4 regions of the Azospirillum argentinense genome follow, and region 4 is predicted to be linked to each of the others. Evidence: riboswitches for the same ligand, from Rfam matches in the RefSeq annotation. Region 4 holds a riboswitch; each other region holds the start of a gene.

Region 1 (3,281 bases), on a different replicon from region 4:
CGCAAGCGACATCTTTTCAGCAGTGACAATGGACAGGTCGAAAGCATAAATAATGGATGTATACAACAGAGTGCCGAAACTCACCGCCAATAGGGTTGTGAGTGCGCTTGCTCCCGACGATGCGCAAAGCTCCCGGACGAACGACGCCGAACCAAAGGCCGCCATGGCTGTCGTGGTGGCGATAGCAATGGCCAGGGCTACGCGCGCAGCCCAGTGCTTCAGTCTTAGTCCCTGCATCAACTCCCGATCGGTACCGAAGAAGCTCCATAGTTTCGTGGCGGGGCTGCTGGAAATGCGTGCACGTGATAACCCCATATTGTCAAAAGGATCGAAAATCTTGTTGGGAAATATTTCTTTTGAGCGCTTCCACATCTTTTTGATTTGGAGCGTGTCATGGGCAATTCCCACGGACTCCTTTAGAAAAAAACGAAATATTCTGCGAAACAACCAAAGAAAAGATAGACTAATAAAAATCCACGCGAATACAAAAATTACTCCGCTGAAGGCGCTGTCCGATATCGAGGCTGTCTGAATAATTTCTGAAATTGCTTTATTGATGGCGGTCACTATATTGGATGTTGTATCTTTTAATATTTCCTGTACTGACATAATTTCCTCTTTTCTATTCGTTTAGTAGTAGGTAAGATTCAAATCTCGGTTGATTAATGATCAGGTCCGAGAAAATCCTCGGAAGGAATCGGGTCTTGTTTCTCAAGAAGCATGGCTGATGTAGCTTCTCCATCCGGCGGGTATATTGTATATGCCAGAAGGTAAATTGGAAAGCTCTCTAATTGGCTTTGCAGAAAAGCATATCATTGTATGCTTTGGTGCGCGAATGTTCATGTGATTGCATGGGCAGTGTTTTGTACAGAAAATGATAATCCCGCCAAGAATCAATTGAACAAGAAAAATAAGTTTTTCTCGTATTGTACTTCATAAAAGCTGGACTGTGAGGTTGCTGTGAAAAGATTTATTTCTATCATATAGGATGGAAGCCGCCGACGCGGCGGCTTTGTCCCGGCCATCTATGAGAAGGAAAATCTGCGGGTTGAGCCAACGAAAAGGGGCTTGCCAAAGGCGGTTCTCTTCCGGATGATCCGCGCATTGGCTGGGGTGCCGTGCGGGATGCGCTCGCGCGGCTGAGATCACACCCATCGAACCTGTCTGGATAATGCCAGCGAAGGGAGCCGCCGCATGGTATCCGCGCCTTCATTTCATTCCGATTCCGCAAAGCCCACCGTCGCCGTGGTCGGCGCCGGTGTGATCGGCCTGTCCATCGCCTGGAGACTGGCCGCCGCCGGCTGCCGGGTGGAGGTCTTCGACCGTGGCGCCGCCGGCCGGGGCGCCAGCCACGCCGCGGGCGGCATGCTCGCCGCCTGCGTGGAGACCGAACCCGGCGAAGAGAGCCTTCTGCCGCTGACCCGCGCCTCGCAGAACCTGTGGCCCGCCTTCGCGGCGGAGCTGGAGGCCGCCTCCGGCATGGCGGTGGACCTGCGCGACGAAGGCACCATGGTCATCGCGCTGAACGCCGACGACGCCGCCAAGGTGCGCTTCCTGCACGATTTCCAGACCAAGCTCGGCCTGCCGGTCGAGTGGTTGAGCGGGGCGGAGGTGCGGCGGCGCGAGCCCTACCTCCAGCCGGGCGTGGCCGGCGCGCTCTTCTGCGCCGGCGACCATCAGGTGGACAACCGCAAGGTCGCCGCCGCCCTGCACGCCGCTGCTTTGCGGGCTGGTGCCGTGGTGCACGAGTATGCAGAGATCGGCCGCATCGAGGTCCGTGGTGGTCGCGCCGTTGGCGTCCAGGTTGGTGACCGGCTGGTCGAGGCCGACCATGTGGTCCTGGCCGCCGGGGCGTGGTCGGGCTGGATAGACGGGCTGTCCCCGGCGGTGCGTCCGCCCGTGCGTCCGGTGAAGGGGCAGATGCTCTGCCTGCGCATGGACGCCCGCCTGCCGCTGCTGCGCCATGTGGTGTGGACCCCCGGCACCTACCTGATCCCGCGGCTGGACGGGCGGCTGTTGGTCGGCGCCACGACGGAGGAGCGCGGATTCGACGACCGGCTGACCGCGGGGGGCCAGTTCGCCCTGCTGGAAGGGGCGTGGCGTGCCCTACCGGGTATCGCCGAACTGCCCATCGAAGAGGCGTGGGCCGGTTTCCGCCCCGGCACCCGCGACGACGCCCCGATCCTCGGCCTCTCGGAGGTGGAGGGGCTGGTCTACGCCACCGGGCACCACCGCAACGGCATCCTGCTGACCCCGGTCACCGCGGATTCGATCGCGCGGCTGATCCTGACCGGGGAGGCCGATCCGGTGATCCGCCCCTTCGCGCTCGACCGCTTCGCCCAGCCCAGAGGAGCCGCGGCATGAGCGCGCGCATCCGCGTCAACGGGCGGGAGGAGGATCTCGCCGCCCCCACCGTCGCCGCCCTGCTGGCCGGGCGGGGAATCGCCGCGGGCACCCGCGGGGTCGCGGTCGCCCTCAACGGCGCCGTCCTGCCGTCCCGCCGCTGGGACGAGACGCCGCTGTCCGCGGGCGACGCCCTGGAGATCATCCGCCCCGTGCAGGGCGGCTGAAATTCTCACCCGCCGGAGCGCGGGTCCGACATTCAAGGAAACACCCATGAACGACACGCTCACCATAGCGGGCCGTGAGTTCCGCTCGCGCCTGTTTCTCGGCACCGCCGGCTATCCGAACCAGCAGGTCATGCTTGACGCGCTGGCGGCCAGCGGCAGCGAACTGGTCACTCTGGCCATCCGCCGCATCAGCCTGGACGGCTATTCGGAAAGCCTCGTCGACGTCATCGGGGACCGCGCCGGACTGCTGCCCAACACCGCCGGCTGCCTGACCGCCAAGGAGGCGGTGCTGACTGCGCAGCTCGCCCGCGAGGCGCTGGATGTGGACTGGATCAAGCTGGAGGTCATCGGCGACCGCGAGCTGCTCTACCCCGACGTCGAGGAGCTGCTGCGCGCGACGGAGGAGCTGGTGGCCGATGGCTTCACCGTTCTGCCCTACTGCAACGACGATCCGGTGACCTGCCGCAAGCTCGCCGATCTGGGTGCGGCGGCGGTGATGCCGCTGGGCGCCTTCATCGGCTCGGGGTTGGGCATCCGCAACCCGCACGCCATCGAGACGATCTGCGCGCGCAGCCCGGTGCCGGTGGTCCTGGACGCCGGAATCGGCACGGCGTCGGACGCCGCCCTGGCGATGGAGCTGGGCTGCGCCGCCGTCCTGCTGAACACCGCCGTGTCGAAGGCACGCGATCCGGTGCGCATGGCGGCGGCGAT
Region 2 (3,281 bases), on a different replicon from region 4:
ACAACTTGCACACGCCCTTACGCACGGCGCCGCGCCGCCTCCCCGAACAGCCCCTGCGGGCGGGCGACCAGGATGATCAGCAGCGTGGCGTAGAGCAGCCCCAGCGCCACCGGATAGGACAGCACCGACGACACTCCCACCTCGAACAGCGCGATCAGCAGCGCGCCGGCCACCGCTCCGGGGACGGAACCCCAGCCGCCGATGGTCACGGCGATGTAGGCCTTAAGGATCAGGTCACCACCCGCCGTCGGCGTGACGAAGTAGCGGTTGGCGAGCAGCAGCCCCGCCGCCCCGGCGAAGGCGGTGCCGAGCGCGAAGGTGATCAGGATCATCGCCGTCACCGGCACGCCGCAGGCCCGCGCCATCTCCGGGTCCTGGGCCGTGGCGCGCAGGCGCCGGCCGAGCTGGGTCCGCCCGAACAGCCATTGCTGCCCGGCGATGAGCAGAGCGGCAACGGCGATGATGGCCAGCGACTGCTCCGCCACCACCAGCCCACCGAGGTCGAGCGTTCCCCCGCTCAGCAGCGGCGGTGCCGCCCGCGGTTCCGGCCCGAACAGGACGGAGGCGCCGTTCTGCAGGATGATGCCCGCCGCGATGGTGCTGATGAAGACCGCCACCGGTGGGCGGCGCCGCAGCGGCAGATAGGCCGCAGCCGCCAGCAGCAGCCCCAGCCCGGCCATCAGCACCAGCACCACCGGCAGCAGGAGCAGCCCGGGCAGCGGCAGATACCCCGGCAGATGCGGCGCCAGCGCCACGCCGAGCAGCCCGCCGGCCATCACGAGATCGCCCTGCGCGAAATTCACCGCCGCGGTGGCGTTCAGCACCAGCACGAAGCCCAGCGCGACCAGCGCGTAGGCCGCGCCCAGGGCGAGGCCGTTGACGAGAAGCTGCAGGGTGATCAAGGCCCGCTCACTTCACCGCGCCGGTCACCACACCGGTCAGGTTGTCGTAGCGCTTGGCGATCGCCGGCACCCGTGAGGCGCCGTCGTAGCAAACGATCACCGCGGAATGCGCCATGTTGCCCTTACCGTCCGACCGGTAGGTCATGGCGAGGCCCTGGTGGGTCCCGCCGGACAGAGCCTTGCGCACCGCCTCCGCGTTCTCCGCGCCGCCCTGCACCGCCGCCAGCACCATGCGGATGCCGTCATACTGGCCGAGCGCGAAGGCGTCCGGCTCCGCGTTGAAGGCGGCGCGGTAGGCGGCGGTGAAGGCCTCCACCTCCGGGTTGCCGCCGGAGATCGGCGAGGCCGCCGTCTCGGCGCAGACGCCCTTCAGCTCGGCTGGCTCCAGAAGCGCCGCGGTGCTCGGTTGGTGCATGGCGGAGCCGGCGACGATCGGCACCGCCACCCCGTTGGCCGCCGCCTGCCGGATGAACAGGGCGGTCGGGCCGGAATGCAGATGCAGCACCAACACGTCGGGCTTGGCCGCCAGCGCCTTGGTCAGGACTGGCAGCAGATCCTTGGCGGCGGGGTCCACCCCCTCCTCGAACACCGGCTCGACGCCCAACTTTTTGAAGGCCTGCTCCAGATGGGCCTTGCCGCTCTGCCCGTAGGCGGTGGTCTGGTAGATGACCGCCGGGCGCTTCTTGCCCAATTCCTCCGTCACGTAGCGGGCATGGGCCTCCTTGGTCACCGCGTCGCCGGGGAAGAAGCGGAAAACCCAGGGGTTGCCCTGCTCGGTGATGCTCGCCGTGCCGGAGACCGTGACCAGCGGAATGCCGTAATCCTGGGCCAGCGGCAGCATCGCCAGCATCTGCGTGCCCAGCATGCTGGCCGCCACCGCCGTGACCTTGCCGCCTGCCGCGCGCTCCAGCGCCGTGACCGCGGCCTCCGGCGAGGTGCCGGTGTCGATCACCTCCGACCGCACCGCGACACCCGCGGGCGCGTCCTTCAGCGCCAGGACGGCGCCGTTGCGCTGGCTCGTCCCCTCCAGCGACAGGAAGCCGGTCAACGGCACCAGCACGGGGACCGAGGCCTCGCCCGCCCGCGCCGCACCGGACAGGAGGGACGCAGAAAAGACCGTTGCCGAGAGGATGGAAAGGAAGCGCCGCATGGATGTGTCTCCTCCTGCCCGGCGAAGAACCGCGCGAGGACGAGGAGGCCAGGGGTGTAGCGGCGGCACAGCCTCGAACGCTTGGCTCCCTTCGCTGGCATGACCCAGATCAGGTTCGATGGGTGTGGTCTCAGCCCGCCTTTCGGCAGGCACCCCAGCCGTTCGTGTGCACAGTGTGAGCCCGGCGCGCGGCTGTCAAGCGGCGGCCCGGCGCCTTTTCACAATTTCGCAACGCAACAGACACCGGAGAGTCGCGCTTCCCGTGGTTCCTTCCGCCGCCCCCGGCCCGCGCCGGACCGTCGCCCCAACCGGAAAGTCGTCACGAAGCATGCGGCCTACCCCGTCGCACAGCACCGTCAGCCTGCACCCCTTCGCCACGGCGCAGGGCGGATACGGACTGCGCGCCGTCCTGTCGGGGCGGGTCGACCACGCCGCCCTGCCCGGCCTGACGCCGCTGCTCCGCCGCGTCGCGGAGGCGCGGGCAGTGACCCTGTGCGTCGATCTGGGGCGGGTGGAGTTCCTCGATTCCTGCGGCATCGGCATTTTGCTGGCGCTCCGCAATGCGGTGCTCGACCACGGCGGCGCCATCGCCTTCGAAAATCACCCGCCGCGGATCCGGCGCGTGCTGGAACGCAGCCGGATCGTCGCCCTGACGGACTCCCCGCGCATCATTGACGGCGGGCTGGCGCTTCCCGCCGCCGCCTGACCCGTCAGTCGCCGCGGCGCAGCGTTTCCCGATAGAGGATGTAGAGCCCGCTGGCGATGATGATCCCGGCACCGGCCAGCACCGTGGGGGTCGGCACGTCGCCGAAGACCAGGAAGCCGAGCAGGGTCGCCCAGATCATCCCCGTGTATTCGAAGGGCGCCACCACCGCGGCGCGGCCCAGGCGGAAGGCCTGGGTCATCAGCACCTGCGCCGCGCCGCCCAGCGTGCCGACCAGAAGCATCAGCCCCAGGTCGAAGCCGCCCGGCTGCACCCAGTCGGGGATCGCCGCCACGCCGCTCACCACCGTGGTGGTCAGCAGCAGATAGACGACGATGGCCGTGTTGCTCTCCGTCCGCGACAGGCCGCGCACCGCGATCATCGCCAGCGCGTAGAAGAAGGCTGCGGCCACGCCGACGAGAATCGGCAGGAGCGGCGCGTCGGCCTCCGGACGGGCCATCACCACCACGCCGCCGAACCCGACCAGCACCGCCGCCCAACGCCGCCAGCCCACCGGCTCGCCGAG
Region 3 (3,281 bases), on a different replicon from region 4:
TAATCTTCATCGAGCAGAACTTCGGCCCGCACATCGAACAGAAATGCGCGACCTTCGCCCCCTCCGCCGGAAGGGTCTGGTCGTGGAAGCGCTCTGCCGTCTCGGGGTCCAGCGACAGATGGAACTGGTCGCGCCAGCGGAACTCGAAGCGGGCGCGCGACAGGGCGTCGTCGCGTTCCTGGGCGCCGGGATGGCCCTTGGCGAGGTCGGCGGCGTGGGCGGCGATCTTGTAGGTGACCACGCCCACCTTGACGTCGTCGCGGTCCGGCAGCCCCAGATGCTCCTTCGGCGTGACGTAGCAGAGCATCGCCGTGCCGAACCAGCCGATCATGGCGGCGCCGATGGCGCTGGTGATGTGATCGTAGCCCGGCGCGATGTCGGTGGTCAGCGGCCCGAGCGTGTAGAAGGGCGCCTCGCCGCAGAGCGCCAGCTGCTTGTCGACGTTGGCCTTGATCTTGTGCATGGGCACATGGCCCGGCCCCTCGATCATCACCTGCACGTCGTGCTTCCAGGCGATCTTGGTCAGTTCGCCCAGCGTCTCCAGCTCGGCGAACTGGGCGGCGTCGTTGGCGTCGGCGATGGAGCCGGGGCGCAAACCGTCACCCAGCGAGAAGGCGACGTCGTACGCCTTCATGATCTCGCAGATCTCCTCGAACCGCTCGTAGAGGAAGCTCTCGCGGTGGTGGGACAGGCACCATTTCGCCATGATCGAGCCGCCGCGCGACACGATGCCCGTGGTGCGCTTGGCGGTCAGCGGGATGTGCGCCAGACGGATGCCGGCGTGGATGGTGAAATAGTCCACCCCCTGCTCCGCCTGCTCGATCAGCGTGTCGCGGAAGATCTCCCAGGTCAGGTCCTCGGCCTTGCCGCCGACCTTCTCCAGCGCCTGGTAGATCGGCACGGTGCCGATGGGGACCGGGCTGTTGCGCAGGATCCATTCGCGGGTGGTGTGGATGTTGCGGCCGGTGGACAGGTCCATCACGGTGTCGGCGCCCCAGCGGATCGACCAGACCATCTTGTCGACCTCCTCCCCCACCGAGGACGCGACGGCGGAGTTGCCGATGTTCGCGTTGATCTTGGTGAGGAAGTTGCGGCCGATGATCATCGGCTCCGATTCGGGGTGGTTGATGTTGGACGGGATGATCGCCCGCCCGCGCGCCACCTCGTCGCGGACGAACTCCGGGGTCACATGGTCGGGGATGGAGGCGCCGAAGTCGTCACCATCCCGCGCCGCCGCCTCGGCCAGCCGCTGGCGGCCCAGATTTTCGCGGACGGCGATGTACTCCATCTCCGGCGTGACGATGCCGGCGCGGGCGTAGGCCATCTGCGTGACCGCCCGGCCCGGCTTGCCGCGCAGCGGACGGCGCCCGGCGCGGTCGAAGACGGGCACGGCGCGCGTCTCGCCGACGCGCAGCCCGTCGTCCTCCGGACGGACCTCGCGGCCCTCATAGGCCTCGACGTCGCCGCGGGCCTCGATCCAGGAGCGGCGCAGTTCGGCCAAGCCGCGGCGGATGTCGGTCTGCACGGCGGGGTCGCTGTAGGGGCCGGAGGTGTCGTAGACGCGCACCGGCGGCTCGCCGCCGCCGACATGGATGTCGCGCATCGCCACGCGCAGGTCGGGGAAGCGCTCCCCGGCCACATGGACCTTGCTGGACGACGGCAGCGGGCCGGTCGTCACCGAGAAATGGTCGGACGGCGCGGCCTTCTGGGAAGCGGGGGGAAGAGTGTCGGGCATCTGCTGTGGATCTCCATCGCACATAGGATCGTTGGAGACCCGGGTGTGACGGAGCGGCAGAACGGACGACCGGAGCGGTCCCCATGGAGGGGTGCGCAATGGGGATGCGCGTGACCATGGCCCGTTTGTTCCTGTCCCTACGCCGGTACGACCCGGATCAGGTTCAAAGGGTTCGGCGCCTTACGGCATCATCTCAGCCCCGTGCTATGGGGCTCCCCTTGGAACGTCGCCATGCTGAACCATCCGCCCCACCCACGTCAACGCTATTCAAGGCGCGATTCACGGCGAATCCCACCCGATCAATGCAATTGGCGCGATTCTGGTATCCATTATCTGGTATACAAAATCCTATTGCGTAGCCTGAGCCGGCCCTCTATGCTGCATCACAACAACAAGAAGCAACGCCCCCTCCCGAATGCCCGGAGCCTGTCCCATGCTCGAATCCCAGATGATCGCCTTTGTCGCCCTGGCCGGCCTGATGGGCCACGGCCTGACTTTGCTGATGCGGGAGGACGACGAGTGGACTTCCGATCCGCAGGACGAGCAGCCGGACGGCCTCTGGTCGTCGGACCGCTTCAACCAGTCCGGCGAGGGCCACAACCGTCCCTTCTTCCTGGAATGAAAGAAGGCCGCCGCGCGGGGTGCGCGCGGCGGCCGTCATTCGAGACAAGAAACCTGAAGCTTCGCGGGCCGATCAGTGGCCGGGCTGCACCGCCAGCCCACCCGCACCCTGCTGGGCGGCGAGTTCGGCGTTGCGGGCATGGTGCTTGCGCAGCATGGGCCGCAGGATCGCGATGGCGCAGAAGGCCGCGATGAGGTCCATGGTGGCGCAGATGTAGAGCACGGTCGCCCAGGTGCCGGTGGCTTCCATCAGCAGGTTGCCCAGCGGGACCAGCAGGGCCGCGACGCCCTTGGCGCAGTACAGCACGCCGTAGATCTTCGCCGCATGCTTGGTGCCGAAGGTGTCCGCCGAGGTGGCGCTGAACAGGCTGTACACTTCGCCCCAGGCCAGGAACACCAGACCCGACAGGATCAGGAACATGATCGGGTCGTGGCCGAAGCGGCTGAGCATCAGGATGCCGAGACCCTCGAAGGTGAAGGCGATGAACATCGTCGCTTCACGGCCGATGTGGTCGGAGACGAAGCCGAACAGCGGACGGGAGATGCCGTTCATCACGCGGTCGAGCATCAGCGCGAAGGGCAGAGCCGCCATGGTGATGCCGAACAGGCTGATCGGGGCTTCCTTCACGCCCAGATCGTGGGCGATCACGCCGAGCTGGGCCACCGCCATCAGACCGCCCGAGACGGTGCAGATGAACATGACCATCATGACCCAGAAGACCGGCGTCTGCAGCGCTTCCTTCAGCGTGTAGTCGCGGCGGGACTGCAGGACCTTGGTCGAGGCCTTCACCTGATCCTTCTGCGGGGCGCGCAGGAAGAAGGCGGCGATGAGGATGATCGTGCCCTGCAGCAGGCCGAACCAGAAGAAGGTCGCCTGATAGCCCGAGGAGTGGATCATGTTGGCGATCGGCAGGATCGTCACGGC
Region 4 (3,281 bases):
ATCGTCGAGCACCGCCGGGTTGGCGAAATCCTCGGCGATGAACTTCCGAAGCTCCGGCCCGCGGAAGGTTTTCAGATAGCCGGTTAGCCCCAGCCGGACCATCTCCGCGTCGTAGCCGGTGACCAGAGGCAGCAGCCGTTCCGCCCTTTGCCGCCACGGGTCGTCGCGGTCGAGCAGCCGGGCGACGGCGCGGTCGATGGCGGCGGCGATCTCCGCGACGGTGCGGCTTCTCAAATAGGTCCGCGCGTTCGTCCGCACCCGCGTTGCCAATTCAGCGACCTGTGCCTCGCTCAGCACCGGCACCGCCACGTCGAGCGTCTCGGCGCCGCGCCGGAAGGTCAGCGTCCGCCAGTCCACCGCGTCGGCGGACAACCCCGGCAGATGCCCGGCGCGCTCCATCAAGCCAACGGCCATTGGGCCCGCGCCGCTTTGAGGAAGTCCTCGACCGCCATGGAGCAGCCCTTGGCATCCGCCCCGTCCGCCCGGCCGAGAAGCTGGAAGCCGCCGTCCACCTCCACCCCCGCATCCTCGGTCAGGATGGCCGAGGCGCAGTTGAAATGGGCCAGATCGTGATGGACCAGAACGCCGACGCTGCCGTGCGGCACCTCCTGCCCGGTCAGCGGGTTGATGACCCGGCTGCGGATCCAGTGCGGGCCGGACTTCACCGACGGGCAGGCCTCGTTGCCGTCGTCGTAAAACTGGGTGCTCAGCTCGGTCATGCCGTACATGTTGATGCACAGCCGGCGCGGCACGCCGAAGGTGGCGGACAGACGGCCATAGAACTCCTCCGCCGCCATCTCGCGCGACTGGCCCTTGAAGCCGCCGGTGTCGAGGATGCGGCTGCCCGCCGGCAGGGCGAAGCTCCGCCCCCGCTCGGCCAGCGCGTCCATCAGATGCACGACGCTGAAGCTCGCCCCCAGCAGGGCGTAGGGTTCACCGGTCGCCTCGGCGCGGGACAGCGCGTCGATGGCCCCGTCCACGTCCAGCCCGGCGTCGGAGACGAAATAGCGGCTCTCCGCCGTCCCGAATTCGCTTTTCGCCAGCGCCAGATAATGGGCGAGCGAGGAGTTGGGCATCGCCTGCTCGGTCGGGAACAGGATGCCCATGCGCAGCCGTTCAAAGTCACCCATGAAGCGGCGGCGGAAATTGACGGTCATCGAGCGGTCGTAGACCGCCAGCGTCGGATGGTGGCTCTTGCCGCGCACGCCCTTGGTGGTGCCGCTGGTCATGAAGACGTGCGGGCACTCCTCCGGCGGGCGTCCGCTCAGCGTCAGGTCCTTGAAGGCGCTGATCGGCACGGCGGGCACGTCGCGCCAGCTCTTCACCGTGCGCAGGGTGCGCGCCCGCTGGGTGGCGAAGCGGCGGTAGGGGGCGTTGGTCTCGAACTGGTGGGCGAAGACGGCCAGCGCCATGCGGTTGAACGCCTCTTCGTCCGCCTCTCCGGCGGCGATGAAGGCCAGCAGCTCTTCGACAAGTCGGGCTTCGGTCACGTCCGGACACACCTTTTGCAGCGCCAACAAACTGTTGCCGGGACAAGCGGTGTCTGGATGGAATGGGGGTACGCCGTGCCGCCCTTCAGTCCCGTCCCTACGCCGGTATGACCCGGATCAGGTTCGATGGGTCACCGCGTTGTCCGGATGAAAGCGCCGGACCGGCGGAGTCTCAGCCTCCTAGCGAGGCCCCCCAGGGAACACTTTGCAAGCTAAGGGACCGGCCCCCGCCCGTCAAGGAGGTCGGGTTCGAGGGTAGGGTGATCGCATTTGAAATCCCCTCTCCCCTCCGGGGAGAGGGTTAGGGTGAGGGGGTTGCGCTTGTGCCGGACGTACCGCCACGCGCAACCCCCTCACCGGCCCCTCGGGCCACCCTCTCCCCAGGGGGAGAGGGCTATGAAAGTCAAATGCGATTGCCCTGGTTCAGGGAGGTCGGGTTCAGGCGGCGGCCTTCACCACCTCCAAGACCATGGCGATCTCGTCGATGACGTTGTTCTGGCTCTCCATCGCCTCCATCACCTCCTGGTTCGTGACTTCTCCGGACGCCAGCTTGTGGTGCCAGCGCGGAGTCGGGGCGTAGGTGATCGACAGCGTACGGAAATCGACGTTCAGATGCATGGCCAGCCGGGTGTTAGGCCAGCCGCGCTCGATGAATTTCCGGTTCTCCTCCATCGAGAACAGGCTCAGCACGTTGGGCGTGATCGGGCGGACGTGGGTCGGGTCGCCGAGATAGCCCTCGCTGCGCGGGTGCGGCACCTTGATGGTGATCCGCGCGCCGTGGCGGCAGACGCGGTACAGCTCCTTCATGATGTTCAGGAAGCCCTCGGTCGTCTGGCCCATATGCTCCAGCGCGTGGATGAGCTGGACGTCGGCGACGCTGCTCTCCTCGAACGGCCAGGGCACGACCTCCAGGTCGGCCACGATGTCCGGCCCAAAGGTGCCGTACTTGTCCACGTTCACGTAACCGGCAAGCCGCGTGTCGCCGCAGCCAAGGTTGAGCTTGAGGTCCGACATCGCGCGCGCTTCCCGCCAGCCGTTGTTGTTGCCACGAACGCGACCCTACACCTCCCGCCGCAACAGCGACAGGGCGGCCATCGCCATCACCTGCGCGGAATGGACCATGTCGTCGATGTCCACATACTCGTCCGGCTGGTGGGCGAGGTCGAGGATGCCGGGGCCGTAGGCGATGCAGTCCTTCAGATGCCCGACCCGCGCGATGTGCTTCTGATCATAGGTGCCGGGGGACACCACCTGCGCCGCCGGACGGCCCAGCACCGTCTCGATGGCCGCCCCCACCGCCCGCACCACCGGCGCGTCGGCGTCGGTCAGGGTGGGCAGGAAGGCCAGCACCTCGCGCAGCTCGTAGTCGAAGCCGGGGCGCTCGCGGCGCAGACCCTCCAGAATGCCGACGATCTCCGCCCGCACCTCCTCCGGGTCCTCCTCGATCAAATAGCGGCGGTCGATGACCATGCGGCAGCGGTCGGGCACCATCGGGCTGGGCAGGCCGCCATGATCCTCCGGCTGGCCGCCGTGGATGGCGTTGATGTTCAGGGTGGACTGCCGCGCCCCCTCCGGGACCACCGGCATGGCGGTGCGCTTGGCGGCCAGCCGGGGGATCAGCTCCGTCTCGATCCGGTGCAGCACGGCGCCCATGTGGCGCACCGCGCAGTTGCCGAGGAAGGGCATGGAGCCGTGGGCGACGCGACCCTTCGTCTCGATCTCCGCCCACCAGACGCCGCGGTGGCCGATGCACACGCGGTCGACGTTCAGCGGCTCGGGGATGATGACGTG

Evidence for each region. A riboswitch is a leader RNA that binds a small molecule or an ion and turns the genes downstream of it on or off. The one in region 4 is predicted to bind thiamine pyrophosphate.
Region 1: linked by a shared signal. The riboswitch ahead of thiO (glycine oxidase ThiO) and the one ahead of ABAZ39_RS15320 (LuxE/PaaK family acyltransferase) in region 4 are both predicted to bind thiamine pyrophosphate.
Region 2: linked by a shared signal. The riboswitch ahead of ABAZ39_RS08700 (ABC transporter substrate-binding protein) and the one ahead of ABAZ39_RS15320 (LuxE/PaaK family acyltransferase) in region 4 are both predicted to bind thiamine pyrophosphate.
Region 3: linked by a shared signal. The riboswitch ahead of thiC (phosphomethylpyrimidine synthase ThiC) and the one ahead of ABAZ39_RS15320 (LuxE/PaaK family acyltransferase) in region 4 are both predicted to bind thiamine pyrophosphate.

Annotation. Positions count from the first base shown of each region.
Region 1 is NZ_CP007797.1:262,122-265,402, forward strand. Features, by position in the region: gene ABAZ39_RS35235 (DUF4407 domain-containing protein) at 1-609, opposite strand, end outside; TPP riboswitch at 1,100-1,203, shown strand; gene thiO (glycine oxidase ThiO) at 1,195-2,364, shown strand; gene thiS (sulfur carrier protein ThiS) at 2,361-2,570, shown strand; gene ABAZ39_RS30500 (thiazole synthase) at 2,617-3,281, shown strand, end outside.
Region 2 is NZ_CP007793.1:1,818,422-1,821,702, forward strand. Features, by position in the region: gene ABAZ39_RS08695 (branched-chain amino acid ABC transporter permease) at 18-902, opposite strand; gene ABAZ39_RS08700 (ABC transporter substrate-binding protein) at 910-2,052, opposite strand; TPP riboswitch at 2,122-2,219, opposite strand; gene ABAZ39_RS32915 (STAS domain-containing protein) at 2,381-2,758, shown strand; gene ABAZ39_RS08710 (DMT family transporter) at 2,763-3,281, opposite strand, start outside.
Region 3 is NZ_CP007793.1:1,553,442-1,556,722, forward strand. Features, by position in the region: gene thiC (phosphomethylpyrimidine synthase ThiC) at 1-1,735, opposite strand, end outside; TPP riboswitch at 1,852-1,964, opposite strand; gene ABAZ39_RS07410 (hypothetical protein) at 2,169-2,357, shown strand; gene oxlT (oxalate/formate MFS antiporter) at 2,430-3,281, opposite strand, start outside.
Region 4 is NZ_CP007794.1:240,895-244,175, forward strand. Features, by position in the region: gene ABAZ39_RS15315 (acyl-CoA reductase) at 1-414, opposite strand, end outside; gene ABAZ39_RS15320 (LuxE/PaaK family acyltransferase) at 399-1,490, opposite strand; TPP riboswitch at 1,567-1,696, opposite strand; gene ABAZ39_RS15325 (class I SAM-dependent methyltransferase) at 1,929-2,504, opposite strand; gene ABAZ39_RS15330 (acetylornithine deacetylase/succinyl-diaminopimelate desuccinylase family protein) at 2,550-3,281, opposite strand, start outside.